DNA from 3 places in the Nocardiopsis sp. NPDC006139 genome. Region 2 is predicted to be linked to each of the others. Evidence: riboswitches for the same ligand, from Rfam matches in the RefSeq annotation. Region 2 holds a riboswitch; each other region holds the start of a gene.

Region 1 (10,334 bases), on a different contig from region 2:
CACGAGAACAGCAGTACCAGGGTGCCCAGCCTGGCGGACAGCGTGTAGGCCGCCGCCAGCAGCAGCAACGCCCCGACCGGCAGCAGCGTGTCGGCGGTGCGCCAGCGGCTGTGCCGGGCGTGGCTGCGCCGTCCGGTGCCGAACGCGCGGGCGTCCATGGCGGTGGCCATGAGCGTCCCGGTGCGGATGGCCCGCACCAGCAACGCGAACATCCGCCCGAAGAACAGCGCGACCATCCGCACCGGGTTGCGGCCCGCCTCCAGCCCGCGGGCCCGCCGGGCCAGGGTGATGGTGCGCCACTGGTCGGCCAGCAGCGGGACCAGCCGCAGCGCGGCCAGCACGCCCATGGCCGGGCGCTCGGGCACCCTCAGCCTCTGCACCAGGCCGTCGGCCATGTCGGTGGGGTCGCTCCCGGCGGCGGCGAGCAGCCCGGGCAGGGCGATGGCCAGCAGGCGCACCGCCGCCCCCACCGCCCCCTCCAGGCCCTCCTCGCCGTACAGGTAATTGACCAGGCCGCTGGACAGGCCCATGAGGACGAACGGCCCGCCCAGGACCAGCAGGGTGCGCCGGTCCAGGCCGCTGAACGGCACCAGGGCCAGCACGCCCAGCAGCACCACGCCGCCGGTGACGGCGTCCACCGCCGGGACCAGGCCCAGGCCCAGGACCAGCGCGGCCAGCAGCTTGGCCGCGGGGTTGAACCGGGTCAGCCAGGTGCGGGCGCCGCCGTCCCCGGGCGCGTCGAAGGTCAGCGCGTCCGCGACCGGCGCGTTGGTCTCACGGTCGGCCACGGGTGCCCCCCTCCGCCGCGTCGGCGCGGCCCGTCTCCTCGGCCCGGCCGCCGGCGACCCGGATCCGCACGTCGGCCAGGCGGCGCAGCAGCAGCTCGTCGTGGGTGGCCATGACGACGGCGCGGCCCTCGGCCCGCAGTCCGCCGAGCAGTTCCACCAGCTCGGTCCAGGTCCGGGTGTCCTGGCCGAAGGTGGGCTCGTCCAGGACCAGCACGTCGGGGGCGTGCGAAGGGCCGGAACTCAGCGCGGTGGCGACCGAAAGCCGCCGTTTCTCTCCCCCGGAAAGCGTGTACGGGTGCACGTCGGCCAGCGCGGTCAGCCGCAGGCGCTCCAGCAGCTCGCCGACCCACGCCTCGGTCTCCGCCTCGCCCCTCCCGGCGCGCAGCGGGGCGAACCTCAGCTCGTCCCGGACGGTGCCGGTGACGAACTGGTCCTCGGCGTGCTGGAACACGGTGCCCACGTGCCGGGCCAGCCTGCGCGCCGGCCAGCGCGCCAGCGGCCGCCGGTCGGCGTCGGCCAGCGGGCCGTGCGGCAGGACGGCGCCGCGGTGGGGGCGGGACAGCCCGGCCAGCAGGGTGAGCAGCGTGGACTTGCCGGCGCCGTTGGGCCCGGTCAGCGCGGTGGCGGTCCCGGCCCGCACCGCGACGTCCACGTCCTCCAGGACCGTGCGCCGGGGCGGGACGCGCACGCCCAGCCCGGGCGGGGTGCGGGCGTCCACCCCGGCGGCCCGCAGCAGCACCGGGCCGCCGGGGGCGGCTTCCGGGGAGGGGTCGGGCTCGTGCCCGGGCACCCACACGCCCTGCGCGGCCAGCGCCGCGCCGTGGGCGGCGAACACCTCGCGCGGCGGGCCGTCGGCGGCCACGCCGCCCCCGGCCTCCAGCACGACCACCCGGTCCACCAGGTCCACGACCTCGGCGACCCGGTGCTCCACCAGCACCATCGTCGCCGAGGTCCGCTCCAGCAGGCGGGCGAGCACCCCGCGCACGAGGGCGGCCCCGTCCGGGTCGAGGTTGGCGGTGGGCTCGTCGAGCAGCAGCAGGCGCGGGCGCATCGCCATCGCCCCGGCGATGACCAGGCGCTGCTTCTCGCCGCCCGACAGCGCACCGGTGGGGTGGCGCGGACCGTAGGGGAACCCGACGGCCTCCAGCGCCTCGCCCACCCGCTCGCGGATCTCCTCCGGCGGCACGCCCAGGTTCTCCGGGCCGAAGGCGACGTCGTCCCCGGCCCGGGCCATGACGATCTGCGACTCGGGGTCCTGGGCGACCAGCCCGACCCCGGCCCGGCCGCGGCGGGCCCGCTCCCCGTCCACCAGGAGCAGGCCCTCCTCCTCTCCGCCGATGGCGCCGTCGTCGCCGGTGAGCCCGGCCAGGGCGTGCAGCAGGGTGGACTTGCCGGTGCCGGAGGCGCCGAGCAGCAGCACCCGTTCACCGGGCCCGACGGCCAGGTCGACGCCCCGCAGGGTGTACGCGTCCCGGCCCGCGTGCCGCCATCCCCAGCCGGAGAGCTCGACGCGGGCGCCCGGGCGTCCTCGGTCGGCCACGGTCAGCCCTTGGCCGAGGCGAAGGGGGCCAGCGCGCCGGAGCGGGCCAGGGCGGTGGTGAGCAGGCGCGCGCCGACCCCGGCGATGACCGCGGCGCTGATCACCACGATGACCCCGTAGATCACCTGGTAGTGCAGCGGCCAGGTGACGTTGTAGGCGATGTTGTCGCGGATCGCCGGGGAGATCCCGGCGACGGCGGCGGCCAGGACGGCGACGCCCATGCCCCAGCGGCGGTAGCCGAAGGCCAGGAAGACCAGCTCGGGCAGGATGCCCTGGAGGGTGCCGTCGAGGAGGACCATGACCCCCCACTGGGTGCCCAGGACCGCCGACACCGAGGCGGCGGCGATCGAGGTCAGCAGGGCGGCGCCGGGCCTGCGGATGATGAGCCCGCCCAGGACGCCGGAGATCAGCCACATGCCGTAGACGGCCGCCTGCCCGGGCGGGAACGCCGCGAACAGCGGGGTGGTGATGGACCAGACGATGTTCCAGAGCCAGAACACGACGCCGACGGCGACGCCCAGCACGGCGGCGACGACGATGTCGACGGTGCGCCAGCCGCGTGCCCGCGACCTGATGTCGGCCCAGGTGCCACCGGGGGTGGTGTCGGTGCCCATTCGATGTGTCCCTTCGTCGGTGTGACGAGGGGCGGATACGGCCAAGAGCGGCACCGGGGCACTGCGGCGCCGGAAGCGGACCTCCGGCGCGCGAGACGCGCCACCGGTGGCGGTTCCCACGACTTCCTTCGCCGGCATTACCCGGATCAGGTGTGTAAGGGTCTGCGGACTCTCCGCACTCTCAGCGCTCACGCGCTCCCCTGTCGGTTCGCCCCCATTATGCGCCATATGCCGGAGAAGGCCAGTCCTGTGCCGTGCCGTCTCACCTCCCGGGACGCCGCGGGGGCCGGCCCCGAACCGGGACCGGCCCCCGTCCCCTCCCCGGGGACTGCTCCGGAGGGCCCTCCCCGGGCCCCTCCGCGCCTTGCGGTCAGGCGTCCTCGTCGCCCTCCTCCTCCTTCTTGGGCGGGGCCGCCGACGGGTCGCCGAAGCGGGGCGGCGACGGGGCGAAGGACTCCGCGGGCAGGTCGGCCGCGGCGCGGTTCATCGTGGCCTGCCAGATCGGCCCCGGCAGCGTGCCGCCGTAGACGATCCCGTAGTACCGGCCGCCGATCCACACCCCCTGGAGCGGGTTCTGCTCCCCGCCCCGGATGTCGCCGACCACCACGGCCGAGGCCAGGTTGGGCGTGTACCCGGCGAACCAGGCGTAGGCCGCGCTGTCGGTGGTGCCGGTCTTGCCCGCGGCCGGGCGGCCGATGCCCAGGCCGTTCGCGGTGCCGCCCTTGAAGGTCTGCTGGAGCAGGTGGTTGACGCCGTCGGCCACGTGGGTCGGCACCGCCCCCTCCTCGCAGTGCGAGCGCATCCGGATCTCGCGGAAGTCCTCGTCGCCCTCGCGGCCGATGGTCACGGAGGACACCGGGCGCGGCTCGCAGTACTCGCCCCGCGCCGCGAAGGTGGCGTAGGCGTTGGCGACGGTGAGCGGGGAGACCTCCTGGTCGCCCAGGGTGAAGGAGCTCCACACGCCCAGCGGCTCGCCGTCGGCGCGGTGGATGCCGGTCCGCTCGGCCATCTCGGCGGTCTCGCACAGCCCCACCCGCCTCTGGAGCTGGGCGAAGTAGGTGTTCACCGACCCCTTGGTCCCGCTGATCATGTTGTGCGAGCCCGCGTCGCTCTCACCCGCGTTGTTCACCTTCCACGTGGACATCGTCCCGCCCTCGCAGTTGGCCATCCCGCTCACGGAGACGCTCTTGGGCGAGTCGAAGCTGGTCCCGTACTTCAGCCCCTTGTCGAGCGCCGCGGCCAGGGTGAACGCCTTGAACGTGGACCCCGCCTGGTACCCGTGCGAGCCGCCGTCCTCGTGGTCGACGGCCAGGTTGATGGAGGTCGTCCCGACCTCCTCCTCGTCGAACCCGTACCGCATGTTCTGGGCCATCGCCCGGACCTTGCCGGTCCCGGGCTCCACCAGCACCTGCGCGGCGAACTTGGTGGTGTCCCCCGGGGGCACCCGGGAGTCGATGGCCTCCTGCGCGGCCGCCTGCATCCCCGAGTCCAGGGTGGTGCGCACGGTGATGCCGCCGCGCCCGAGCAGGAACTCGCGCTCCGCGGGGTCCTCGGCCAGCTCCTCGGAGTCCTGGAGCCAGCGCATCACGTAGTCGCAGAAGAACGGCTGCTCGCTGTGGTAGCAGCTGCCGCCGCGCGGCGTGGGGTCCAGCCGCAGGTCGGCCCCGCGGTACCGGTCGGCCTCCCCTTCGGACAGGTGGCCGGTGGCGACCATGCGGTCGAGCACCAGGTCGCGCCGTTCGGCGGCGGCCTCGGGGTTGGCCAACGGGTCGTAGTAGGAGGGGGCGCGCACCAGGCCCACGAGGGTCGCCGCCTGGCCGGGGTCCAGCCGGTCCGCGGTGGTCGAGAAGTAGCGGCGGGCCGCGATCTCGATGCCGTGGGCGCCGGAGCCGAAGTAGGCGAGGTTGAGGTAGCCCTCCATGATCTCGTCCTTGCTCAGGCGGTCCTCGACGTCGATGGCGTAGCGCAGCTCGACGAGCTTGCGGACCAGGGTCCGCTCGCTGGCGCGCCGCACCCCCTCCTCGTCGGTGGCCTGCTCGATGAGCAGGTTCTTGACGTACTGCTGGGTGATGGTCGAGCCGCCCTGGGTGTCGCCCTGCGCGGTGCGCGTGGCGGCGCGCAGCAGGCCGCGCAGGTCGAGCCCGGCGTGTTCGTAGAACCGCTCGTCCTCGATCGCCATCAGCGCGGCCGGGACCCAGGGGCTGATGTCCGCCAGGTCGACGACCTCGCGTTCGCGCCGGGCCACCTCGGCGATGGGCTCGTGGTCGACGTCGGTGATGAGGACCCGCTCGGTCAGGCGGTGGATCTCCAGGTCGGCGGGCAGCGCCATGAACCCGGCCGCGGCGTCGCGGGCGGCCAGCCCCAGGCCGCCCGCCCAGGGCAGGATCAGCGCCGCGGTCAGCAGCCCCGCCAGCGCGCCCGTCCCCGCCAGTCCCAGGATCGTCCTGCGTCTCTCCTCCGGCCGGCCCTTCCGGTTCGGCTCCGTCACGTCGTCCCCCCAACGCCGTGTGGCCCCCGCCCGCGCTCGGCACGGGCGGGGCACTGCTGCGTCGACCACCCTCGCAGGGACGGGCCGCCGCGGACGGCGCGGGATCGGGCGTGTCACTGAAACTCTTCATCAATCCATGGCAAAGCCAACAGATCGGACATCGCTCACGCCAGGTGCACTACTCAACGAAACGGGCATTTCAATTTCTCGACATCGAGACGAAACGAAGCCGCACGGGACGGCCCGCCGCACCGATGCACCGGATCCGGGACTAGCCGACTTCCATGGATCATTCCGACACACGGACATGTCCGCAATAAGGTCGGACCCCTCCTCCGGGCATTTGGTCATCCCTACCCATCCGCCACACCCCTGCAACATGACCGATGAGTTTTCCGACTTTTCACCACAGAGAACGGCAGAACAACCAGAGAGACCCCCGAAACACGTGTCTCTTTCTGACCGATTTGCGTAGTTTACGCAGGTGAAACCAGTCAAATACCAGCAGAAAGCCCTTACAGCCAGTGTGACGAGGATCACATAAATTATCCGGCCCTGGCACTCCGCCAAACCACACGAGAGGGCACACGATAGAGAGCGGAGGGCACCGAAGCCGCAATCCGGACAGAATCCGATCCGGGCCCTTCATTAACTCCGTCTTGCCTCGGATTAACTCTGGGTTATTTCTGCCCGACGTCGACCGAAGCGCCTCCCCGAAACGCCCGAACCACGACAATTACGGTGTAGCCAGTGATCGGACGCCTGCCCATCCTCGACATCTCTCCGGACAACGATCTCGGCCCGGTGAAAGCCGTTCCCGGTGAACGCTTCACCGTCGGCGCGACGGTCATCCGCGAAGGGCACGACTCCCTCGCCGCGGGTGTGGTCGTCTATTCGCCCAAGGGCCGCCGGGAACGCCTCGTGCGCATGAGCGAGCGCGCCCCCGGGACCGACCGCCACGAGGCGGAGATCTCCCTCCCCGCCGAGGGGAAGTGGTCCTTCGCCATCGAGGCCTGGAGCGACCCCTTCGCCACCTGGCACCACGTCGCCGAGGTCAAGCTCCCCCTGGACCAGGACACCGACCTGGTCCTGGAGGAGGGGGCCCGGCTGCTGTCCCGGGCCGCCCGCCGCGTTCCCCGCAAGCCCCCGCTCGCCCGGGCCGCGGCCGCCCTGCGCGACACCTCGCTGACCCCGGCCGAGCGCTACGCCGCCGCGGTCACCCCCGAGGTGCTCGAGCTCATGCACGACCACCCGCTGCGCGAGCTCGTCACCCGCTCGCAGCGCACCAGCGTGGTCGTGCACCGCGAGCGCGCCCTCTTCGGCTCCTGGTACGAGTTCTTCCCCCGGTCCGAGGGCGCCCAGGTGGACACCGCCCCCGGCCAGGAGGTCTCCGGCACCTTCGCCACCGCGGCCAAGCGGCTGCCGGCCATCGCCGACATGGGCTTCGACGTGGTGTACCTGCCGCCGATCCACCCCGTGGGGCACTCCCACCGCAAGGGCGCCAACAACGCCCTGACCGCCGGTCCGGGCGAGCCCGGGTCGGTATGGGCCATCGGCTCGGCCGACGGCGGGCACGACGCCGTCCACCCCGACCTGGGCACCCTCGCCGACTTCGACGCCTTCGTCTCCGAGGCGCGCGGACACGGCCTGGAGATCGCCCTGGACCTGGCCCTGCAGTGCTCCCCCGACCACCCGTGGGTCGCCGAGCACCCCGAGTGGTTCACCACCCGGGCCGACGGGTCCATCGCCTACGCCGAGAACCCGCCCAAGAAGTACCAGGACATCTACCCCCTGAACTTCGACAACGACTTCCCGGGGCTGTACCGGGAGATCCGCCGCGTCGTCCAGCACTGGATCGACCACGGGGTGCGCATCTTCCGGGTCGACAACCCGCACACCAAGCCGGTGGCGTTCTGGGAGAAGCTGCTGGCCGACGTGGCGAAGAAGCACCCGGACGTCCTGTTCCTGGCCGAGGCGTTCACCCGCCCCGCCATGATGCGGACCCTGGCCAAGGTCGGGTTCCACCAGTCGTACACCTACTTCACCTGGCGCAACGGCAAGGACGAGCTCACCGACTACCTCACCGAGCTGAGCCGGGAGACCGCCCACTACCTGCGGCCCAACTTCTTCGCCAACACCCCGGACATCCTCAACGCCTACCTCCAGGAGGGCGGCCGCCCCGCCTTCGAGATCCGCGCGGTCCTGGCCTCGCTGCTCTCGCCCACCTGGGGCGTCTACTCCGGCTACGAGCTGTGCGAGAACACCCCCGTGCGGCCCGGCAGCGAGGAGTACCTGGACTCGGAGAAGTACCAGTACCGGCCGCGCGACTGGGCCGGGGCCGAGGCCGAGGGACGGAGCATCTCCGGCCTCATCACCCGGCTCAACCGGCTGCGCCGCGCCCACCCCGCCCTGCGCGAGCTGCGCAACCTGCGGTTCCACCCGGTGGACCGGCCGGAGATCATCTGCTTCTCCAAGCGCCGCCCCGGCGAGCGCCCCGGCGACCCCGACGACCTGGTCGTCGCCGTCGTCAACCTCGACCCGCACCACGTCCGCGAGGCGACGGTGCACCTGGATCTGCCGTCCATCGGCCGCGCGTGGGAGGAGGAACTCAAGGTGACCGACGAGTTGACCGGCGCCGCCTACACGTGGGGGGCGGCGAACTACGTCCGGCTCGACCCCGAGCGGGGTCCCGCGCACGTGTTCACCGTCAACGGCAGATAGCGGCCCGCGGAGCATCCGGAGGGGCGCGGCGGACGGTGTCCGCCGGCGCCCTTCCCATGCCCGAGCAGCCGTTGATCCGATGTCGAACATTCATTGGTGGGGAGCAGTAGATGAGCAACGACGAGTCCGGACCGGGCCGCCCCGAACACCCCGCGCACGGTCCGCTCGCGCCGGCCACCGGGGCCGCCACCGGCCCGCTCATGTCCTCCGGCGGTACCGGTGACCCCTACTGGTACAAGCACGCCGTCTTCTACGAAGTACTCGCCCGGGGTTTCCACGACTCCAACGGCGACGGCACCGGCGACCTCGCCGGCCTGGTGCGGAAACTGGACTACCTCCAGTGGCTCGGCATCGACTGCATCTGGCTGCTGCCGATGTACGAGTCCCCCCTGCGCGACGGCGGCTACGACATCTCGGACTACTTCAAGATCCTCCCCGAGTTCGGCACCACCGCCGACTTCGTGGAGCTGCTCGACGAGGCGCACCGGCGCGGCATCCGCGTCATCACCGACCTGGTCATGAACCACACCAGCGACCAGCACCCGTGGTTCAAGGCCTCCCGGGAGGACCCCGAGGGCCCCTACGGCGACTTCTACGTGTGGTCCGACACCAAGGACCGCTACGAGGACGCCCGGATCATCTTCGTCGACACCGAGACGTCCAACTGGACCTACGACGAGGTCCGCGGCCAGTACTACTGGCACCGCTTCTTCTCCCACCAGCCCGACCTCAACTTCGAGAACCCGGCCGTCCAGGAGGCCATCCTGGAGGTCCTGCGCTACTGGCTGGACCTGGGCATCGACGGCTTCCGGCTGGACGCCGTGCCCTACCTGTACGAGCGCGAGGGCACCAACTGCGAGAACCTCAAGGAGACGCACGAGTTCCTCAAGCGCGTGCGCGCGGAGGTGGACCGGCTCTACCCCGGCCGGGTCCTGCTGAGCGAGGCCAACCAGTGGCCCTCCGAGGTCGTGGACTACTTCGGCGACCACGCCGCCGGCGGCGACGAGTGCCACATGAACTTCCACTTCCCGCTGATGCCGCGCATGTTCATGGCGGTGCGGCGGGAGCAGAGGTACCCGATCTCGGAGATCCTCGCCCAGACCCCGGAGATCCCGGCCAACTGCCAGTGGGCGATCTTCCTGCGCAACCACGACGAGCTGACCCTGGAGATGGTCACCGACGAGGAGCGCGACTACATGTACGCCGAGTACGCCAAGGAACCCCGCATGCGCGCCAACGTGGGGATCCGGCGGCGGCTCGCCCCCCTGTTGGACAACGACCGCAACCAGATCGAGCTGTTCACCGCCCTGCTGCTGTCCCTGCCCGGCTCCCCGGTGCTGTACTACGGCGACGAGATCGGCATGGGCGACAACATCTGGCTGGGCGACCGCGACGCCGTGCGCACCCCCATGCAGTGGAGCTCCGACCGCAACGCCGGGTTCTCCACCGGGGACCCCGGGCGCCTGTACCTTCCGCTCATCCTCGACCCGGTGTACGGCTACCAGGCGGTCAACGTCGAGTCCCAGCGCGCCAACCCCGGCTCGCTGCTCAACTGGACGCGGCAGATGATCCAGATCCGCAAGCGGCACCCCGTGTTCGGCACCGGGGCGTTCACCGAGCTCGACGCCAGCAACCCCAGCGTGTTCGCGTTCATCCGCGAGCACGGCGACGACCGCATGCTGTGCGTCAACAACCTGTCCAAGCACCCGCAGCCGGTGGAGCTGGACCTGTCCGGCTACCTCGGGGTGAACCCGGTGGAGTGCGTGGGCGGGACGCGCTTCCCGCGGATCGGCGAGCTGCCGTACCTGCTCACCCTGCCCGGACACGGCTTCTACTGGTTCCAGCTGCCCCCCGCCGCGGACACCGGCCCCGGTCCCGTCGTCGGCGAGGAGGACACCGCACCGACCTACGGCCTGCCCGCGGCCGGGGTCAGTGCCCGGACCGCGCTGGGCGGGCACTCCCCCCGCACCCGCGGCGGCCACCGCACCACGGTCACCATGCCGTCCTCCGACGAGAAGGGGAACAGGCCCGACTGATCATGTCCCAACTCGAAGAGCTCCTCGCCGTCTGGATGCCCCGTCAGCGCTGGTTCTCCGGCAAGGGGATCCCCATCCGCAACATCCGGGTCGAAAGCCGGCACACCCTGGTGTCCGCCGGCCCCGAGGGCCCCGACCTCAACCTGC
Region 2 (10,334 bases):
GATCCCGATGTAGACACGCGCGCCCCCGGGAAGAGCCCGCACCCTCGTTCACCTCCCACCAGCGACGACCGGACTGTCATGGTTTCACCGGTTCTGTTCTACCACCAGGACCATCCCGTGAAGGAGGAAGCGGCCAAGATCGCCGCGGCGGCGGTGTGAAGCAGAGCCATGAACATCGTCGTCCCCTCTCCCCTGAACGGCATGCCGCCTTTCCCCGGGCACGCCGCGTAAATTACCCCATTCGTTGGATATGGCGTCCAGTTTAACGGGCCCCGAAGGCACCCGGATTCCCCACAACCCGAACCATCGGCGCCACGGACTCCGAAGGGGATGCGAAGTTCCGGAGTATGGAATTACTAATTCAATTAGCAATCACGGGCGACTACCCTGAGTGACCATCGCCCTCGGCGGCGTGATCGCGGAAGACCGGAACCCGAGCCCACTTGCCTGGCAGCCCCCCGCAAGGCCATCAGCTCCGACTACACAAAGTGATCACCCGTGGCCACTCCCCGCACTCGCAGGAAAAATCATTCCGAGTCGATCACAGGCCGGGTCGGCCGAAGGGGGTCGGGCGTGTCGCAGGAGAGGACGAAGGCGTCACCCGGAAAGTCCGATGACCAAAAACCCCCACACCATAGGGGAATCCGAACACCCATTCCCAAGAAATAGCGCAAAACCCCATCAAGGCCGCATCATATGACAAGACCCCAGAAAACCCGCAAGACACCAAAAAGGCGGAAGCTGGCATTCCAGCTTCCGCCCAGGGGTGTTCCGGACTTCCGAAAAAAGAACCGGGTCCGTGCGGGAACCGCGTCCGTGCGCGGCTCAGGCGAACGTTCCGGGCCCCGCCGCCTCGCGGGCCGCCTGCTCGTCCCGGGCCCGGGCGAGCCGGCCCAGGACCTTGTCCCGCAGGTCCAGCGGGACCGGGTCGCACCCGCAGTGCTTGGCGACGAGCTTCTTCACCGCCTCGTCGAGCCCGTACTCCTCCAGGCAGGGCTCGCACCCGTCCAGGTGCCGCCTGATCTGCTCGCAGTTGTTCTCTTCCAGCTCCCCGTCGATGTACGTGTAGAGCTTGTCGAGCACCTCGCTGCACGGGGTGTCCCCGTGACGACCCTGGCCGCTCATCGCCGATCTCCTCGATCCGACCCGTCCTGACCCCGCCCGCCCGCGGACGATCCAGAGGCGGCGGCGCCGGCCGTGGCGCGCACCGCGGGGAGGAAGCCGCGGTCGACCGCGTACTCCTCCAGGAGGGACCGGAGCTGGCGGCGCCCCCGGTGCAGCCTGGACATGACCGTTCCGATCGGCGTCCCCATGATCTCGGCCACCTCCTTGTAGGCGAAGCCCTCGACGTCGGCGAGGTAGACCGCGATCCGGAAGTCCTCGGGCAGCTCCTGCAGCGCCCGCTTGACGTCGCTGTCGGGGAGGTGCTCCAGGGCCTCGGCCTCGGCGGACTTCAGGCCAGCCGCCGTGTGCGAGGCGGCCTGCGCCAGCTGCCAGTCCTCGACGTCCTCGGTGCCGGCCTGCTTCGGCTCGCGCTGCTTCTTGCGGTAGGAGTTGATGAAGGTGTTGGTGAGGATGCGGTACAGCCACGCCTTGAGATTCGTCCCCTCCTTGAACTGGTGGAACGAACCGAACGCCTTGGCGAAGGTCTCCTGTACGAGATCCTCCGCGTCGGCGGGGTTGCGGGTCATGCGCAGCGCCGCGGAGTAGAGCTGGTCGAGAAAGGGAAGCACATCCCTCTCGAAGCGCTCTTCCCGCTCCTCGGCTGTCTCCTGGCCCTGATCCAAGCCCGTCGGCCTCCTCGCACTGGTCCCGGCTGGGAAATCCGTACCTCCAAGATACGGTTCCCCGGCACGGGGCCGCGCATCGGCACCACGTGGCGTGGACAACGCCTCCTCGCGTTCGAGGCACGCACCGGCGATCGGCATGGTCTGGCGGTCCTCCTCGGAAAATCCCTGGTGGCGGTGGGACCGGGGCCCTCCCCGGTCGCGGTGTTCGGTCACAACAACGGCCGCCGCCCGCTGATTCCGGTCCGGACACGGGCCGAAGGTCCCCTCCTCGCGGAACTTCGCCGATCGGACGCGTCCGGGGAGGTGAGGCATGGCAGAGTGCGGGTAAGACCCTTTGAAGGATGGGAGAGGAGTGCACGTGCGACCGTCCTCGACTCCGGCCTCCGACCGCCCCCGGTCACCGGCGGCCCAGTTCGCCACCCCCGACCGGCTCTCCGACTACTGGCGGTTCTACTGGGCCGTCGCCGAGGCGCAGATCGCCCGCTGGCTCCCGGAGGTCCCCTCCCGGCTGCTGGACCTGTCCAGCCCGGACTACCAGGGGACTCCGCGCGCCGTCGCCGCGGGACACGACGTGGTCGCCCTGCTGCCCTCCGCGGACTCGGCGGTGCGCAGGCCGCTGCGCCTGGTCAACGGACGCGCCGCGGTGCCCCGCCCGGCCCGCCGCGGGCGGCTGCGCCAGATCGTGGGGGACGCGGCGTTCCCGCGCTTCCTGGCCGCCGAGAGCTTCGACGGGGTGATCGCCGACAACCGGGTGCTGTCCCGGCAGCTGGCCACCGAGGAGTCGGTGGCCGAGATCGCCCGGGTGCTGCGGCCCGGCGGCCGGGTCCTGCTGTGCGTCGACTCGGTGGTGCTGGGCATGGCCCTGCTCGCCGAGCAGGACTGCTGGCCCGAGCTGAGCCACGCGCCCAGCGCCGACGTCCTGCTGGTGCCCTGGCCCGACGGGTCCATCACCCGCTGCTTCACCGCCGAGCAGCTCACCGACACCCTCACCGAGGCGGGCCTGGAACTGGAGTGGATCAAGCCCCGCACGGTGCTGTCGGCGTCCACGGTGGAGATGATGCTCGCCCGCGACCCGCGTTCGATGAACCGGCTGGTCGAGATGGAGCTGCGCGCCACCGAGTCCGACGACTACGTCGGCGTCCACCTCGTCGCCGCGGCCCGCAAGCCCCTCTAGATCGTGTTCGGCGGATGCCCTCGAGCGTTCCGGCGCTCGCGCCGAATGCCGGGAGCGGCCGCGGGGCGTTCTCTCGCAGGGCGGCCGGCGCAGGTCGGCCCGTCCGAGCGCGGGCGGCGCGGTGAGAGGCGGCCCCACGGCCGCGACCCGGAACGATCCGCCGAACACGCCCTGGCGCCCGCCCTCCGAACACCCCCTGTGCCATGGGGGTTCCGGGGGCCCGGAGGAGGCGCCCAAGGGAAGAGGCCGGGCGGAGGCGTCCACGGGAAAGCGCGGCGTGGGCCGTCCGCCGGGGCCGGTGATCGGCGAGGACCTGGACGCAGCACCTAAGGCTCCGGCCCTCGAGGGCCGCCGACGGCACGGCCGTGCTGGGCCGGAAACGGGCCGGCGGTACCGCCGCCGGCCCGTTCAGGGACGCCCGGTGCGCGTCCGGGCCGTCAGGGCCCCGGGGTCACCCGGACCGTTCGGTGATGGGCAGGTACACCCGCCCGCCCTGCTCCCCGAACTCGGCGGACTTGTCGGCCATCCCCCGCTGGATGGCCTCGACCGTGTCCAGCCCGTTCTCCGCCGCGTAGCGGCGCACGTCCTGCGTGATCTTCATCGAGCAGAACTTGGGCCCGCACATGGAGCAGAAGTGCGCGGTCTTGGCCGGCTCGGCGGGCAGCGTCTCGTCGTGGTACGCCGTCGCCGTCTCCGGGTCCAGCGACAGGTGGAACTGGTCCTTCCACCGGAACTCGAACCGCGCCCTGGACAGCTCGTCGTCCCACTCCTGCGCCCGCGGATGCCCCTTGGCCAGGTCGGCGGCGTGGGCGGCGAGCTTGTAGGTGATGACGCCGGTCTTGACGTCGTCGCGGTCCGGCAGCCCCAGGTGCTCCTTGGGGGTGACGTAGCAGAGCATCGCGGTGCCGTACCACCCGATCTGGGCGGCGCCGATCGCCGAGGTGATGTGGTCGTAGCCCGGTGCGATGTCGGTGGTCAGGGGGCCGAGGGTGTAGAACGGCGCCTCGCCGCACAGCTCCTCCTCCAGGCGCACGTTCTCCGCGATCCTGTGCATGGGCACGTGCCCGGGGCCCTCGATCATCACCTGCACGTCGTGGGCGCGGGCGATGTGGGTGAGCTCGCCCAGCGTGCGCAGCTCCGCGAACTGGGCCTCGTCGTTGGCGTCGGCGATGGAGCCGGGCCGCAGCCCGTCGCCGAGCGAGAACGTGACGTCGTACTCCCGGAGGATCTCGCACAGCTCCTCGAAGTGGGTGTACAGGAAGCTCTCCCGGTGGTGGGCCAGGCACCAGGCGGCCATGATGGAGCCGCCGCGCGAGACGATGCCGGTGACCCGGCGGGCGGTGAGCGGCACGTACCGCAGCAGGACGCCCGCGTGCACGGTCATGTAGTCCACGCCCTGCTCGCACTGCTCGATCACCGTGTCGCGGTAGACCTCCCAGGACAGCCGGGCCGGGTCCCCGTCGACCTTCTCCAGCGCCTGGTAGATGGGGACGGTGCCGACCGGCACGGGCGAGTTGCGCAGGATGCGCTCGCGGGTCTCGTGGATGCGCTTGCCGGTGGACAGGTCCATGATCGTGTCGGCGCCCCAGCGGGTGGCCCACACCATCTTCTCGACCTCCTCCTCCACCGAGGAGGTGACGGCCGAGTTGCCGATGTTGGCGTTGATCTTGACCAGGAAGTTCTTGCCGATGATCATCGGCTCGGACTCGGGGTGGCGGCGGTTGGCGGGAATGACCGCCCGGCCCACCGCCACCTCGGAACGGACGAACTCGGGGTCCAGGCCCTCGCGTTCGGCCACGAACCTCATCTCGAGGGTGATGGTCCCGGCCTTGGCGTGGGCGAGCTGGGTGTCGGCCCCGTTGACGGGGGTGCGGGAGCGGATCCACTCCCCGCGCAGGGCGGGCAGCCCGGCGCGGACGTCGATGTGCGCGGTGTCGTCGGTGTAGGGGCCGGAGGTGTCGTACAGGTCGAAATGGCCGCCGTCGGTGAGTCCCACCCGGCGCCCGGGGATCCGGAGGGTGAAGCCCTCGGGGGTCTCGATGTCCCGGTAGACCTTGGATGATCCCATGATGGGACCGGTGGTCACCCGGTGCTCCCCGGTGGTGGGACCGGTGTCACGGCTCTGCGAAGCCGTCATGGCATGCCTCCCTACGTCGGAATTACCCGAACAGGTTCTGCGGTCGGCGACACCGTTGAGCCGCCCTCTCAGCCCGCCATGGCGCGAGCTCCCGCGTTGCGTTATCCCGTTGTGGGGCACGGTCGGGCCGTACCCGGGCGCGCCCGCGTTCACGGGCGGCCCCGGACACTGTACACAGGGACACCCCGGTCCCGTCCAGGGGTGCAGGGGGACCCGGAGGCGGGCCCCGGGGTCAGAAGAGGGTGTCCGGCTCCGGCCCCGACCCGGCCGCCAGCGGCGTGAGCAGGTCGGGGCGGTTGTTCTTGATGGTGTTGACGTCGGTGGACACCTCGTCCGCGACGAGCCGGTCCGCCGGGGTGTCGGCCATGATGTGCATCAGCTCGTCGGGCCCGGTGGCCGGGTCCAGCCACGCCTCCCAGTCCTGCCGGGGCACGATGACGGGCATCCGCTCGTGGATGTGCGCGAGCGCGGGGGCGGCCTCGGTGGTGATGACGGCGCAGCTCCACACCCAGCCCGCCGGGTCCTCCTCGGGGGCCTCGGGGTCGCGCCAGCGCTCGAAGATCCCGGCCATCGCCAGCGGCTCGCCGCCGCCGGGGTAGTGGACGGAGTAGGGCTTCTTGTCCGCCTTGGCCTTGCGCTTCTTGTGGTCGGGGTCGGTGGCGGGCGAGGTGCTGGCCTGGACCGTGCCGTCCCTGCCGACGAGCTGCCACTCGTAGTAGGCGTCGGCGGGCAGCAGGCAGCGGCGGCGCCGGAACGCCGTGCGGAACGCGGGCTTGTCGGCCACGGTCTCGCTGCGCGCGTTGATCATCCGGTAGCCGATGTTGCGGTCCTTGGCCCAGGAGGGGATCAGCCCCCAGCGCAGGGTGTGCAGGGAGCGCGGCCCGGGCGCGGCCTCCTCCCCGCCCTGCGGGGGCGGGCCGAGGACGGCGTACACCGGGCGGCCGGGCGAGATGTTGTAGTCCGGCTCCAGCTCCTCCAGCGGCGGCCAGGCGCGGGTGTCCACGTCCTCGCCGGGCAGGGACTCCTCCGGGAGGCCGAAGTCGAGCCGGAGCTGCTGCACGTTCCTGGACTGGGCATAACGACCGCACATGCGTCCGATCCTACGCCGACGGCACCCGCTTCCCATCCGTGACATCCGAATCCGCGGGCGCTCCCGCCCCCTCCGCGCCCCCGCGGCCGTCGCGGCCCGCGTCCCGGGAGCGGTCGCGCAGGGCGACCGCACCCCCGGCGACCAGCAGCAGGCCGCCGGCCGGGCCCAGGGCCCAGGGCGCCCACGAGTCCAGGGAGCGCAGCAGCAGGGAGCGCACCCGGGCCTGCTCGGCGCGGCCCGCGATCTGGTTCTCCCGCAGGCCCAGCTCCGCGTAGAGCAGGTGCGCCTCGCCGGAGGCGTTCTGCGGGCGCAGCGTCTCCAGCCGCGCCTCGTGGGCGTTGACGACCGTGCCGGACACCGGCTCCACCCAGTAGGTGCGCGTGAGCTCCAGCCAGCGGCCGGCGGTGACCGTGCCCTCCGCTCCGGGGGTGAACAGCCACGCGGGGACCTCGCGGGCCGACTCGGGCACCTGGGTCGCGGGGATCTCCTGGGTGTAGCGGCGCACGGTAAGCCCGGCGACCTCGTCGGTCCCCTGGAACTCCATGACGGGCGCGGCCCGCACCTCGGCGTCGTAGAAGGGGTGGTCGGCCTCCCCCACCCCGGGGGGCCAGGAGAACACCAGCCCGGCCTGGCGGACCGCCCGGTCGCCGTTCACGTGCTCGCCGCAGCAGTTGACGGCGCGGCCGGTGTCCCGGTCGACGATGGCCCGGCGGCTCCAGTGGTCGATCATGGCGCCCTCGGCGACGGTGTCCACCGACATCTCCCAGGCCGACCAGTCCGGGCCGTGGGCCTGGGCGCTGACGGACGTGTTGCGGACGATCCGCACCCCGTCCACCCACGCCCACCGGGACGTGTCCAGGTACCCGGCGCCGTCGGCGACCATCGTCACCTCGAACCGGCCCTGGGCGGGCAGCACCGCCACCCGGTCGTACACGTACAGCGGCAGCATCGCGGCCAGGGTCAGCAGGAAGGCGCCGACCGCCGCCGGGACCGTGCCCCGGGGCAGGGTGCGCCGCCCCGCGGTGTCGTCCGCGCTCATGTGCGGGCCTCCTCGTGGTCGCTCTCCCGGCCGCCGGCCTCCGGGGCGGGGCCGTCACCGTTCCACGGCCGGCTCCGGGGCCGGTCCGGGGACCGGCCCGGGCCCGGCGGGCCGGACGCGCCGCGGGCGCCGCCCGTCCCGCGCGGGTGGGCGTCGGCCCGGGACGGGTCGGGGCGCTGCCCCAGGGCCAGGACCAGGCGGGCCAGGGCGGGCAGGCACAGCAACTGGGCGACCCAGCCGCGCAGGGGCTGGCCCACCACGTCGGTGATGTCGTGGAACGGCATGTGGACCGCCAGGTGGGTGCCCACCGCCATCGCCAGGCCCGCCAGTCCCAGCGACACCGCCACCGGCCACGGCCCCGCCAGGCGGGGCAGGAGCCGCCCGCCCATGGACGGGCTCCCCGGCTTGGCGTGCCGGAGCCGGGCGGGCGCGCGGCGGCCCAGCCACCACATGCACAGCAGGATGGCGCCGACCAGGGCGGCGCCGACCGCCCCGGCGACCCAGACCCCGTACGCCAGGCCCAGCGGGAGCACGAACCACCGCGACGGCCAGGCCGCCCCGGCCGCGGGCAGCGCGCGCGCTCCGCGCAGGGCCCCGGCGGCCCCGGCGCGGCCGCCCGGCAGCAGCCGGCGCGGCCACAGGGCGGCGACCACCAGCAGGGCGGCCAGGACGCCGCCCGCGATCAGGGCCCGGTGGTAGGCGGCGTCGGGGGTGTAGGTCAGGGTCACGGTGCCCGCGCTGCCCGCCGGCAGCAGCCAGCCCTGCTTCCACCCCTCCAGGCGGACCGGCTCCAGCACCTCCCCGCCCTCCAGGCGGGCCTGCCAGCCCTCGTTGTAGTTCTCGTTGACGACGAGGAAGGAGTCGGTGTCCACGGCCTCGACGTCGAAGCGGCGCTCCCCCGGGCCCCACTCGTGCACGGTCGCGGGGGCGGTCAGGGAGACCTCGGGGCGCTCGGCCACCGACTCCCCCGAGCCCACCACGGCGGAGCGGACCTCGTACCGGTTGCCGGGGTCGACGACGATGCGGTTCTCGCCCTCCACCAGGTCCAGGGCGGTGCAGCTCTCGTAGCGCAGCGGGCGGCCGGTGAGCTGGTCGGCCAGGGTGCCCTCGCTGATCCGCGTCTCCACCCGCTGCCCGTTGACCCGCAGGGTGGGGCCCAGGCCGCAGGCGGTGGACGCGTCCCCGTCGGGGACCGGGTCGACCGGGTCCACGCCCGGCAGGGCGATGGTGCCGATCTCCAGTGCCTGGCCCTCGGGGCGCTCGAACGTGATCCGCACCGCGTCGGCGGTGAACGGCGCGAAGTCGACCCGGCCGCTGCCGTCCAGCCACCCCTCGCGCACGGTGCCGCCGCCCTCGACCGTGACCTTGATGGGGCGCAGCACGCTGTCGACGCGCGGGAAGTCCACCGTGAGATGGCTCAGCTCGACCGACCGGCCCAGCTCGATGTCGAGCCAGGGGCGCTTCTCCTCGGGGTCGGGGTACCAGACGGTGCTCCCGTCGTCGTCCAGGGCGCCGCGGCCCATCGCCGCCGGGTGCTGCACGGCGGTGGAGGAGGCGGTGACGTACGGGTACGTCCCTGCGCGGTTGGCCGCGTTCTCGGCCTCGCGCGGGTCGGTGAGGACGACCTCGCCGGACACCGAGTGCGGTGCGGCGGCCGCGGCCGCCGACAGCCCGAAGGTGCGGTCCAGCCGGCGGGCGTCCTCGCCCTGCACCTGGAGGCCGCTGTTGCACACCCACACGTGGGAGCCCTCCATGCACCCGGGAGCGGTGCCGGTGGACCCGGTGAACAGCAGGGTGCCGGCGTCGGCCGGGCCGGGCACGCGCAGGGTCCGGGCGGGCTCCAGGCCGGGCACGGAGATGGAGGTGACGCCCACCCGGGTGCCGAACCGGTACTCGGGCTCCCAGGCCAGCTCCTCCACCCGGAGCCGCAGGGTGGTGGTGTCCCCGGGCGGGACCATGACCTCCTGGGGGTCGCCGGTCTGGGCGACCGGCACGTCCACCTCGCCGGTGTCGGTGACGACGCTGATCCGGGAGGGCGGCGGGTCGTTCGCGAACTGCTCGAACGCGACCGTCAGGCCGGTGAGGTCCTGGGGCTCCTCGAACTCGACCTCGATCCACTCGCCCAGTGCGCCGGTGAACGCGCTGGACCGCCACGAGGTGGTGAGGTCGTCGTCGAGCGCGGCCTGCGGCCCGTGCCCGGGGTCGCGGTCGGCGGCGCGGGCGCCCGCACCCGCCTCGGAGGAGGAGGCGCGCACCGACGCGATCCCGATGTCCTCGGCGTGGGCGGTGTAGTCCTCCCAGGCCGGGTCGACGATGTCGGGGGCGGGGACGTCGCGTTCGAGCTCCTCGTCCTCGGTGAGGGTGGCCGACACGTTGCGGCGTACGTCGGGGTAGACGACCTCGCGGCGGCGGGCGGTGTCGGTGACGATGGTGTCCTCCGCGGACACCTGCTCGGCGCCGGGGTCGTCGCCCAGCAGCACCGGCCGATCGTCGGTGATCAGCCCCTGCTCGGCCAGGTACAGCAGCGACTCGGGGCCGCCGGTGACGCGGACGGCCTCGTCGGCGGGCACCACGCCCACCGTCGGGGCGGCGCCCTCCACCTCGTAGATCGTCAGCGCCGGGTAGGGCTGGTCGAACCACTGCGAGGCGGAGTGGTGGTCCAGGGAGCCCATGGGCGCCCCGAACTCGGCCACCGGCGTGATGCCGGGCGAGGCTTCGAGCGCCTGGTGGACGCGGGCCGGCCAGCCGCCGTGGTTGTCCACGCGCTGGAGGTCGTTGCGGACCAGCAGGTGGGTGACGCCCATCCGGGCCAGCGTGGCGGAGAGCCCCGCCGAGCCGCGTCCGGAGGACACCCGCTGGTCGATCTCGTGGGTGAGCCGGGAGACCCCCGCCGAGCCCCACGGGATGATCTGGTGGTTGGTCCAGGCCCCCTCCAGGAGGGGTTGCAGGGGCTCGTCCAGGGGACGGCCCCACTCGTACTCCCCGCGCCCCGAGCCGGGCAGCGCCATCGTCATGCCGCGCTCGTCGGAGCGGTCGTTGAGCCAGTCCACCGCCTCGCGCCAGTACCCGGGGAGGGCGACGAACCCGCCCGCCGGGGCCACGCC
Region 3 (10,334 bases), on a different contig from region 2:
CCGTCGGTGCCCGACGGCCGCTCGCGCCTGCGGCTGACCGCCCGGGCCGACCTCACCGGAGCCGAGGTGCACAGGGCCGTGGACGTCATCGCCGCGGGTCGCCCCGGGTAGTCTCGAGGCCGAGACAGACCGTCGGAGACAGGGGAGGCGGTGGCGGCGGTGCCCACCGGTGACGAGGTGTCCGGAACCCCCGGGGAGACCCCGGACCCGACTCCTCCCGAGGGCTCCGGGAACGGGACCGGTAAGGCCGCCGACAAGGCCGCGGACACCGGAGCCACGGCACGCCCGGAGACCTCCGACGGCACCGCGGACACAGCGGCCCCAGGGGACGCAGGAGACCCAACGGACCCAGAGGGCCCAACGGACACCGAGAGCACCGGGGCCACGGCGCGGCCGCCGCGGCGCCGCACCCGGCTGCGCACCCGGATCGGCGTCGGCGTTTCCCTGGTGCTGGTCCTCTCCCTCATCGTCATGCTCACCGTGCCCGCCGGCCGCGACTCCCTACGCTCCCTGTGGTGCGAGATCACCGGCGGCGTGTGCCCGGCCGAGGACCTGCCCCCCATCACCGAGGAGGAGCAGGCCGACTGGCGGGAGCGGGTGAGCCCCCAGGACGGCGCCCTGTGGGGCAACTACGTGGCGCTGGGCGACTCCTACTCCTCCGGCGACGGCGCGGGCGACTACGCCCCCGAGACCGCCGTGCCCGGCGGCTGCTGGCGCTCGTCCAACGCCTACGCCCACCTCATCGAGGACGAGTTCGACTTCGCCGGGTCCCTGGCCTTCTACGCGTGCAGCAGCCACAAGGGCCGCGAGATGCTCGACGAGCTGGGCACCCCCGAGTCCCAGATCGAGCGGGTCACCGAGCACACCTCCCTGGTGACGCTCGGGATCGGCGGCAACGACCTGGGGTTCATCCCGGTGCTGCGCACCTGCATCGTGCGGATGCCGCTGCTGGAGAGCGGCGTCTGCACCGAGCAGGAGGAGGACATCGAGAAGCGCATGCGGCAGTTCGAGGAGACCCTGGACACCGTCATCGCGGAGATCCGCGAACGCGCCCCCGACGCCCGCCTGCTGGTGCTGGGCTACCCCCGGCTGTTCCCCGAGGAGCCGCCGGCGATGTACTACACGCTGACCGTCAACGACCAGCTGTGGCTCAACGGGATCGCCGAGCGGTTCAACGAGCGCATCCGGGACGCGGTGTACCGGGCCGACGGCGACGTCTACGGGTCCCGGGGCACCGGGAGCGTGGAGTACGTCAACACCTTCTCCGCGCTCGCCGGCCACGAGGTCAGCGCCGAGGACGCCTGGCTGAACGGGATCGTGCTGGGCCGGTTCGGCGAGGGGCTCAAGGTGGACCGGGCGACGTTCCACCCCACCGCGCAGGGGCAGATGTCGATCGCCGAGCGGGTGCGCCTGCAGATCGTCGAGGGCCCCGAACGCGTGCTGTACGTGTCGCGGGAGACCCTGGAGCGGGTGGACGAGTCGCTGCTGCACACCGAGCTGGGCGGGCCGCTGGACCCGGTGCACGCGCCCTCGGGCGGCCCCTCCGACGCGGCCTCCGCGTCGCCGTCGGAGTCCCCCGTCAACGAGGCGGGCGGCTGACCGGTCCCCCGCAGTGCGTGGCGGAGCCCGCCCCCGGTCCGGGGACGGGCTCCGCACGGGTCCGCGGGGCGGTCAGCGCCCGGCCCGCAGGTCCTCCAGCACCTCGGCGAACCGGTCCAGGCCCCAGTTGAGGTCCTCCTCGCTGATCACCAGCGGCGGGGACATGCGCACGGTGGAGCCGTGGGTGTCCTTGACCAGCACACCGTTGCGGGCCAGCCGCTCGCACATCTCCTTGCCGGAGGCGAGCGCCGGGTCGACGTCCACACCGGCCCACAGGCCGATGCTGCGCACGGAGAGCACGCCCTTGCCGACGAACTCCTCCAGGCGGCGGCTGAACACCTCGCCCAGCTTGCGCGCGTTCTCCAGGTAGGGGCCCTCGGTCAGCATCCGGACGACCGTGCTCCCCACCGCCCCGGCGAGCGGGTTCCCGCCGAAGGTGCTGCCGTGCTGGCCCGGCTTGATGACGCCGAGCACGTCCTCGTTCGCGACCATCGCCGACACCGGCAGGATGCCGCCGCCCAGCGCCTTGCCGAAGAGGTAGGCGTCGGGGACGACCCCGCTGTGCTCGCAGGCCCGGATCGTGCCGGTGCGGCCCAGGCCCGACTGGACCTCGTCGGCGATGAACAGGACGCGGTTGTCGTCGCAGATCTCCCGCACCCGCGGCAGGTAGTCGAGCGGCGGGACGATGACCCCGGCCTCGCCCTGCACGGGCTCGATGAGCACGGCGACCGTGGTGTCGTCGATGGCCGCCTCGATGGCCGCGGCGTCGCCGTAGGGCACCGAGCGGAAGCCCGGCGTGTACGGGCCGAAGCCGGTGCGGGCCTCGGGGTCGGAGGAGAAGGAGATGATCGTGGTGGTGCGGCCGTGGAAGTTGGCCCCGGCCACAACGATGGTGGCCTGGTTCTCGGGGACCCCCTTGACCTCGTAGCCCCACTTGCGGGCGACCTTGATGCCGGTCTCCACCGCCTCGGCGCCGGTGTTCATCGGCAGGACCTTCTCCTTGCCGACCATCCGGGCCAGGGCGTCCACCCAGGGGCCGAACTGGTCGTTGTAGAAGGCGCGGCTGGTGAGGGTCACCCGGTCGAGCTGGCGGTGGGCCGCGGCCAGCAGGTCGGGGTTGTGGTGTCCGAAGTTCATGGCCGAGTAGCCGGCCAGGCAGTCCAGGTAGCGCTCGCCCTCCACGTCCGTCACCCAGGCCCCGCGGCCCTCGGCGATGACGACGGGCAGGGGGGCGTAGTTGTGCGCGGAGTGCTCCTGCGCGAGTGCGATGTGGTCCGCGCTGGAGAGTGCGGGTGTGTCGTGTTCGGGAAGTGTCGCGCCGGGGTTCCCGGCGTCGTTCGCCTGCCCCAGGTTCTGGGTGTTGCTCATCCAACCGCTCCGATCACCATTGACCGATGTCAGACACTAGATACCCACCGCGGGGCCCGGTAGAGCCCCCGCCGGAGAGTCCCCAAGAGTTGAGCAGATGACCCGGTGACCCCACAAGGGGTGAGGTGTGTCACAAACGCACGACCGGGCCCGAAATCCGGGCCCCTCCGGCGCCCCGGAAAGGCCGTGGAACAGGGCCGTCCGGACCCTGTGACCGGGCCCGTGAAGTGGGGTGATGCGCTCCACACCCCCGGTGGCGATCGGCTCCCCTCCCGACGGGTACGGTCGGCACACAAGTCATCGACGCGTCGGCCGGAAGCCGGTCGGCGCCGGCGTCCCGCCGCGAGCCCCCGTGCCGTGGACGGCCGCGCCGCATCCGCCGCCAAGGGAGGCCGCCCGTGCGTTCATCGCCCGGACCCGCCGCGCCGCAGACCGCCGCGTCGCCCGCGACGGCCGACCCCGACGCCGCGTTCTCGCTGACCCGGCTGTTCGACGCCGTCGCCGACGCGGTGCCCGAGCGGACCGCCCTGGTCGCCGGGGGGCGCGTCGTCTCCTACGCCGGGCTGCGCGGGCGCGCGGACCGGCTGGCCCGCCACCTGGCGGACGCGGGCGTGCGCCGCGGCGAGCACGTGGCGATCCTGGCCTTCAACCGGGCCGAGTGGACGGAGTCGTTCCTGGGGGTGCTGCGCGCGGGCGCGGTGCCGGTGAACGTCAACTACCGCTACGTGGCGGGCGAGCTGCGCCACGTCCTGGCCGACTCCCACGCGGTGGCGCTGATCGCCGAGGAGTCCCTGGCCGCGACGGTGGCCCGGGTCCGCCCCGACCTGCCCCGGCTGCGCCACGCGGTGCTGCTGGAGGACGGCGCGGGGCCCGCAGCACGCGAGGCCGTGCGCGCCGCCTTCCCCGGGGCCGTGGGCTACGAGGACGCGCTGGCCGCGGCCCCGCTGGACCGGGCGCTGCCGCCCACCTCGGGCTCGGACCACTACCTGCTGTACACCGGCGGCACCACCGGCTACCCCAAGGGCGTCCTGTGGCGGCAGGCCGACATCTTCCGGGCGGCGATCGAGCGCCGCTCCCCCGGTGCCCCGCGCGCCCGCTCCCCCCGCGACGTGGCCGACCGCGCCCGCGCCTGCTTCCCCCAGCGCATGCTGGTGCTGGGGCCGCTCATGCACGCCGCCGGGCAGTGGAACGCGCTGAGCATGCTGCTGTGCGGCAAGCGCGTGGTGCTGTCCACCGACCGCAGCTTCCGCGCCGAGAGGGTGGTGGCGCTGGCCCACCGGGAGGGCGTGCACACGCTCCAGGTGGTGGGCGACGCGATGGCCCGCCCGCTGGCCCGGCACCTGCTCACCGAGCCCGGCCTGTGTCCGGACCTGTCCGCGGTGCGCTCGGGCGGGACACCGCTGACCCCGCCGGTGCGCGGCCTGTGGCGCGCCTGGCGCGAGGACATCGCCCTGGCCGACTCCTACGGGGGCTCGGAGACCGGGGTGTGCGGTTCGGCGACCGGCGGGCAGGACGCCGAGGGCGGCGCGGAGCCGCTGACCGGCTCCCGGGACGGCCGCAGCTTCACCATGGGCGGCAGCATCGCCGTGCTGGACGAGCACCTGCGCCCGGTGCCGCCGGGGTCGGCGGCGGTCGGCCGCATCGCGCGGACCGGCCGGATCCCGCTGGGGTACTACAACGACCCGATCGCCACGGCGCGCACGTTCCCCACCGATGGGGAGGGGCGCCGCTGGGCGCTGTCGGGCGACTTCGGCACGCGGGCCGCCGACGGGTCGATCGTGCTGCTGGGACGCGGCAGCGTCGTCATCAACACGGCGGGCGAGAAGGTGTACCCCGAGGAGGTCGAGGCGGCGCTCAAGGCCCACCCCTCGGTGGAGGACGCCATCGTGGTGCCCGCCCCGGACGAGCTGCTGGGGCAGCGCGTCACCGCGCTGGTGTCGCTGGCCGCGGGCGCGGCACCGGACGAGCCGGGCCTGCTGGCGTTCTGCCGGGTGCGGCTGGCCGGGTTCAAGGTGCCCCGGACCGTGCACTTCGTGGACCGGGTGCGGCGCACCGCGGTCGGCAAGCAGGACTACCGGTGGGCGTCGTCGGTGGTCCGGGAAAGCGTCTGAGGGGGCCGGAACCGGCCATGCGGGGTCCCGCAGCACTGTGCTGTGGGACTCCTTCTTTTTCGGCTTCTGAGCGGTGGCGTCCCTGCACGACCGAAAAATCGAACAGTGGATGACAAAACGCCTGTTCGCCCCGCCCCTTCCCTCCCCCGGTGCCCCCGATGACACGGGGTGGGGGAATCCGCACCCCGTCCCCGCGGCCGCCCACAGCGACCGTTTCCGCTTGTACCTTAGGAGAAGGCAGGCCGAGGACGCCCCCGAGCGGGGAGACCGTCCCACCCCGCCCGCACCAGCAGACGAAGGACCCGTGACGGACCGGGCACCCCTGCCGGCCGCGTGAGAGCGGTCCGCACCCCTCCCCAGAACCGGCGGAGTCCTTCCCCTCCCCCAGACCCGCCCGCAAAGCACGAAGAAGAAGAGGAACCCGGATGCCAGCGAATCTGTGGACGATGTCGGCCCTGGCCATGAACACGTCGGTCGAGGAGGAGATCGTCCACGAGTACGAGGGGTTCATCGGGTGGGTCCTGAACCTCATGGTGACCCTGGGCGAGCCCGGTGTGGGCGTGGCCCTGTTCATCGAGACCTTCTTCCCCCCGATGCCCAGTGAGGCCGTCCTGCCCGGCGCGGGCTTCCTCGCCTACGACGGCCAGATGAACGTCTGGCTCGCCATCATGTGGGCCACCATCGGCTGCCTGGTCGGCGCCTGGGGCTTCTACGCGATCGGCGCGCTGCTGGGCCGCGAACGCACCATGTGGCTGGTCGAGAAGACCCCGCTGCTGGAGATCGGCGACTTCCACAAGGCCGAGAAGTTCTTCGAGCGCTTCGGCGGCATGGCCGTCCTGCTGGGCCGGTGCGTGCCCCTGGTCCGCAGTTTCATCTCCGTCCCGGCCGGCATCGAGCGGATGCCGCTGCTGAAGTTCTCCCTCTACACCGTCATCGGCTCGGCCGTGTGGAACACCATCTGGATCGGCCTGGGCTTCGTCTTCGGTCCGGCCATCAAGCCCATCCTGGTCCAGTGGAGCGGCCTGATCAGCAACATCGTGCTGGTCGTCATCGCCCTGCTGCTGCTGTGGTTCGTGGTGGCCCGGGTCCTCAAGATCGTCCGGGCGCGCGGGGCGCAGAACACGCCCACCGCCTGACCGCCCCACCGGCGGCATCCTCAACCGAAGGACCCTCCCGGGTCCGCACGGCGCGGGGTGCCGGGGCGCGGCCGACCGGCCGCGCCCCGGCTGAGAGCACACCCGTCGAACCTGCCCTAGTTAGCACTAGCGAAGGAACGCCCATGAGCGCGTACAACATCGTGTCCATCGCCGGCAGCGACCCCAGCGGGGGCGCCGGGATCCAGGCCGACCTCAAGGCCTTCTCCGCCCACGGGACGTTCGGGATGAGCGTGATCGCCGCGCTCACCGCGCAATCCACCCGGGGCGTCACCGGGGTCCACCCCGTCCCCGCCGACTTCGTGGTCCGCCAGATGGACACCCTCTTCTCCGACGCGACCGTGCACGCGGTCAAGGTCGGGATGCTCGGCACCGCCGAGATCACCGAGGCCGTCGCCGAGGCGATCGGGCGGCACGGTCTGCCCAACGTCGTGGTCGACCCGGTGATGGTGGCCAAGAGCGGCGACCGCCTGCTGGAGGCCTCGGCCACCAAGGCGCTGCGCACCGCGCTGCTGCCCCGCGCCGACCTGATCACCCCCAACCTGCCCGAGGCCGCCGACCTGCTGGAGGAGGACGAGGCGACGGACCTGGAGGGGATGCGCGCCCAGGCCCGCCGCCTGCTGGAGCTGGGCCCGCGCCGGGTGCTGCTCAAGGGCGGCCACCTGGAGGGCGGGGAGAGCGTGGACGTCCTGGTGTCCCGGGACGGAGAGCACCGGGAGTTCTCCGCGCCCCGCGTGGACACCCGCAACACCCACGGCACCGGCTGCACCCTGTCGTCGTCCATCGCGGCGCTGCTGCCGCAGCGCCCGGACGCGGCCTCCGCCGTGGCCGACGCCAAGGCCTACCTGACCGAGGCCCTGCGCCGCGCCGACGAGATCGACGCGGGCGGCGGCCAGGGCCCCGTCCACCACTTCCACGCCTGGTGGTGACCCGGGCACGGGAACGCGAGAGGGGGACCGGCCGCACGGGCCGGTCCCCCTTTTTCCGTTCCACGGCGTGCCGTGGCGGCTAGCCCTTGACGACGTCGTCCATCAGGGCGTCGGGGTTCCTCCAGTCCGGGTGGGCGAAGAACTTCCTGGTCTCCGCCACCACGAGCGGCGACAGCACCAGCAGGCCCACCAGGTTGGGCAGCGCCATCAGGCCGTTGGCGATGTCGCTGAACAGCCACACGGAGCTGAGGTCGGCGACCGACCCGATGAAGATGACGATGATGAAAAGGATCCGGTAGGGCAGCACGAGGCTGCGGCCCGCCAGGAACTCGATGCACCGGTCGCCGTAGTAGGACCAGCCGAGCAGGGTCGTGAAGGCGAACACCGCGACGGCGATCGCCACGATCACCGCGCCCGCCGGGGCCAGGGCCGGGCTGATGGCCTCCAGGCCCTGCGTCATCGCCTGGCTGGTGAGCAGGGAGCCGTCCTCGGCGTTCTCGCCCTGCCAGACACCGGTGGTGATGATGACCATGCAGGTCATGGTGACCACGATGATGGTGTCGATGAAGGTCTGCGTCATGGAGACCATGGCCTGGCGGACCGGCTGCCGGGTCTTGGCCGCGGCGGCGGCGATGCCGCCGGTGCCCAGGCCCGACTCGTTGGAGAAGATGCCGCGCGCGAAGCCCATCTGGATGGCGATCAGCACGGTGGAGCCGGCGAAGCCGCCGGCCGCGGCCGTACCGGTGAAGGCGTCGGTGACCACGAGCAGGAGCGCGGGGCCGATCTGCGCCCAGTTGACCGCGAGCACCAGCAGGCAGATGGCCACGTAGCAGATGATCATGATCGGGACGAGCGCGGAGGCGACCCGGCCGATGCTCTTGATGCCGCCGAGGATGACCGCGCCGGCCAGCACCATGAGGATGAGGCCGATGATCCAGGTGTCGACCCCGGTCACGCTGTTGATCTGCTGGGCGACGGTGTTGGCCTGGCTGCCGTTGCCGATGCCGAAGGCGGCGATCGCGCCGAAGACGGCGAAGAGCACGCCCAGGACGGTGCCGAAGCCCCCGCCGATGCCGTACTTGAGGTAGTACATCGGGCCGCCGCTCTGCTCGCCCTTGGCGTCGGCGCGGCGGAACTTCACACCCAGCAGGGCCTCGCTGTACTTGGTCGCCATGCCGAGGAACCCGACGACCCACATCCAGAAGAGGGCGCCGGGGCCGCCGATGCCGATGGCGAGCGCCGCGCCGGCGATGTTGCCGACGCCGACGGTGGCCGCGAGGGCCGTGCTGAGCGCCTGGTAGTGGGAGATGTCCCCCTCTACGGAGTCGTCCTCCTTGCGCCGGACGAGCGCCAGCCACAGGGCGTGCGGGAGCTTGAGGAGCTGGAGAAGGTTCAGGCGGATGGTGAGGAAAAGGCCGACGGCGAACAGCAGCGGGATGAGGACGAACGGTCCCCAGATGATGCCGCTGATGAGGCCGGCCATTTCAAGGAGCTGGTCCACGGGGGATCTCCCTGTCGGTCAGTGGATGGGGCCGAGGACACCGCGGGTGTCGGCGCGCGGGGGGCGGGTGCCCTCGTGGACGCGTCGGCACTGGTGGTGGCCTCGCGTCATCGGCAAAGAATCGCAGTGGTGCGTAACGAACATGTCACACACCTTCGACATGCCGGTCTCACCGGGAACCGGGGCGGGCTCCGTCTCGTTCTCCGCCCCTCGGTGGTGTCACGTGCCGCTCCCGTCGTCCCCGGCCCGGCTCCGGGCGAGTTCGCCCAGCATCCGCGCCGCGGCCTCGGGGTCGGCCCCGCGCCCCACGGCGATGCCGAGCAGGTAGGCCGTGAGCGGCGCCGCCGGGCGGGCGACGGAGTGCGCGGCGTCCTTGGCGAGGTCGAGGACGCGGTCCACGTCCTTGCGGTCCATGGCATCGGTCTCCGGAAGCCCGAGTGCGACGCGGACCTCATCGGCCCATTCCACGAGAGTCACCGTTCCACTCCTCAGAGCAATGATTCGATCACGTGATGCGATCTTAGCCACCGACGGGTCATCTGCGGTCAACCCGGGTGCGGGGGCACCGTCCGCGGTCCGTCACCGCGCGCTCGGTGAGCCCACGCCCGCACGACGTGTCCGGTTCCCTCCGCGCCCCATCCGGGTTCACCCGCGCCTTCTAGCGTCGAGGACACGTCCCCCCGGCGTTGGGAGCCGCCCGCATGTCCCCCCTCGACACCTTCCGCGACCCGACCCCCGCCTCCACCGACGGGCAGCGCCCGCTGCGCGTCGCCATCGTGACCGAGTCCTTCCTGCCCCAGGTGAACGGGGTGACCAACTCCGTGTGCCGGGTCGCCGACCTGTTGGCCGCCCGGGGCCACCAGGCGCTGATCCTGGCCCCGGGGCACGACGGCCCCACCCGTTACGCGGGCTTCCCGGTGGTGCGCACGCCCTCGGTGCCGCTGCCCGTGTACCGCGACTTCGCCCTGGGCCTGCCCGCCCGCCGCACCCTGACCACCGCCATCCGCTCGTTCTCCCCGGACCTGGTGCACCTGGCCTCGCCGGCCCTGATGGGCCTGGCCACGGTGGAGGCGGCCCGGCGCTGGGCGCTGCCGACGGTGGCGGTGTTCCAGACCGACCTGCCGGGCTTCGCCCGGCGGTACGGGCTGCCCGGGCACGAGCACCTGTGGTCGGGGCTGCGCCGCGTCCACGCCGCCGCGGACCGCACGCTGGTGCCCTCCTCCGCGACGATGGAGGCCCTGTCCGCCCGCGGGTTCCCCCGGCTGGCCCTGTGGCGGCGCGGGGTGGACACCGACCGCTTCCGCCCGGAGCACCGCGACGGGGCGCTGCGCCGGGCGCTGGCCCCCGGCGGGGAGGCGATCATCGGCTACGTCGGGCGGCTGGCCAAGGACAAGCGCGTCGACCTGCTGGAGCACGTGCTGAAGCTGCGCGGTGTGAAGGTGGTCGTGGTCGGGGACGGCCCGGAGCTGCCCCGGCTGCGGCGGCGGCTGCGCGGCGCGGTCTTCACCGGCCAGCGCACCGGCGGCGACCTGTCCCGGCTGTACGCCTCCCTGGACGTGTTCGTGCACACCGGGGCCGACGAAACGTTCTGTCAGACGGTCCAGGAGGCGCTGGCCTCGGGGGTCCCGGTGGTCGCCCCGGCCGCGGGCGGCCCGCTGGACCTGGTGGAGGA

Evidence for each region. Region 2 has a riboswitch for thiamine pyrophosphate ahead of thiC (phosphomethylpyrimidine synthase ThiC). Riboswitches for the same ligand answer to the same signal wherever they lie in the genome.
Region 1: another riboswitch for thiamine pyrophosphate. It lies ahead of ABZ249_RS06640 (ECF transporter S component); the one in region 2 lies ahead of thiC (phosphomethylpyrimidine synthase ThiC).
Region 3: another riboswitch for thiamine pyrophosphate. It lies ahead of thiD (bifunctional hydroxymethylpyrimidine kinase/phosphomethylpyrimidine kinase); the one in region 2 lies ahead of thiC (phosphomethylpyrimidine synthase ThiC).

Annotation. Positions count from the first base shown of each region.
Region 1 is NZ_JBEXTT010000004.1:103,872-114,205, forward strand. Features, by position in the region: gene ABZ249_RS06630 (energy-coupling factor transporter transmembrane component T) at 1-788, opposite strand, end outside; gene ABZ249_RS06635 (ABC transporter ATP-binding protein) at 775-2,328, opposite strand; gene ABZ249_RS06640 (ECF transporter S component) at 2,331-2,942, opposite strand; TPP riboswitch at 3,049-3,154, opposite strand; gene ABZ249_RS06645 (transglycosylase domain-containing protein) at 3,313-5,430, opposite strand; gene ABZ249_RS06650 (alpha-1,4-glucan--maltose-1-phosphate maltosyltransferase) at 6,181-8,151, shown strand; gene treS (maltose alpha-D-glucosyltransferase) at 8,262-10,187, shown strand; gene ABZ249_RS06660 (phosphotransferase) at 10,190-10,334, shown strand, end outside.
Region 2 is NZ_JBEXTT010000002.1:404,125-414,458, reverse strand. Features, by position in the region: gene rsrA (mycothiol system anti-sigma-R factor) at 826-1,125, opposite strand; gene ABZ249_RS03985 (sigma-70 family RNA polymerase sigma factor) at 1,122-1,787, opposite strand; gene ABZ249_RS03980 (methyltransferase domain-containing protein) at 2,143-2,964, shown strand; gene thiC (phosphomethylpyrimidine synthase ThiC) at 3,416-5,101, opposite strand; TPP riboswitch at 5,095-5,206, opposite strand; gene ABZ249_RS03970 (SOS response-associated peptidase) at 5,334-6,191, opposite strand; gene ABZ249_RS03965 (DUF3068 domain-containing protein) at 6,202-7,230, opposite strand; gene ABZ249_RS03960 (alpha-(1->3)-arabinofuranosyltransferase) at 7,227-10,334, opposite strand, start outside.
Region 3 is NZ_JBEXTT010000034.1:25,557-35,890, forward strand. Features, by position in the region: gene ABZ249_RS30425 (aminotransferase class I/II-fold pyridoxal phosphate-dependent enzyme) at 1-111, shown strand, start outside; gene ABZ249_RS30430 (SGNH/GDSL hydrolase family protein) at 160-1,599, shown strand; gene rocD (ornithine--oxo-acid transaminase) at 1,672-2,967, opposite strand; gene ABZ249_RS30440 (acyl-CoA synthetase) at 3,366-5,078, shown strand; gene ABZ249_RS30445 (DedA family protein) at 5,504-6,214, shown strand; TPP riboswitch at 6,258-6,369, shown strand; gene thiD (bifunctional hydroxymethylpyrimidine kinase/phosphomethylpyrimidine kinase) at 6,358-7,161, shown strand; gene ABZ249_RS30455 (sodium:alanine symporter family protein) at 7,241-8,662, opposite strand; gene ABZ249_RS30460 (DUF6457 domain-containing protein) at 8,882-9,139, opposite strand; gene ABZ249_RS30465 (glycosyltransferase family 1 protein) at 9,364-10,334, shown strand, end outside.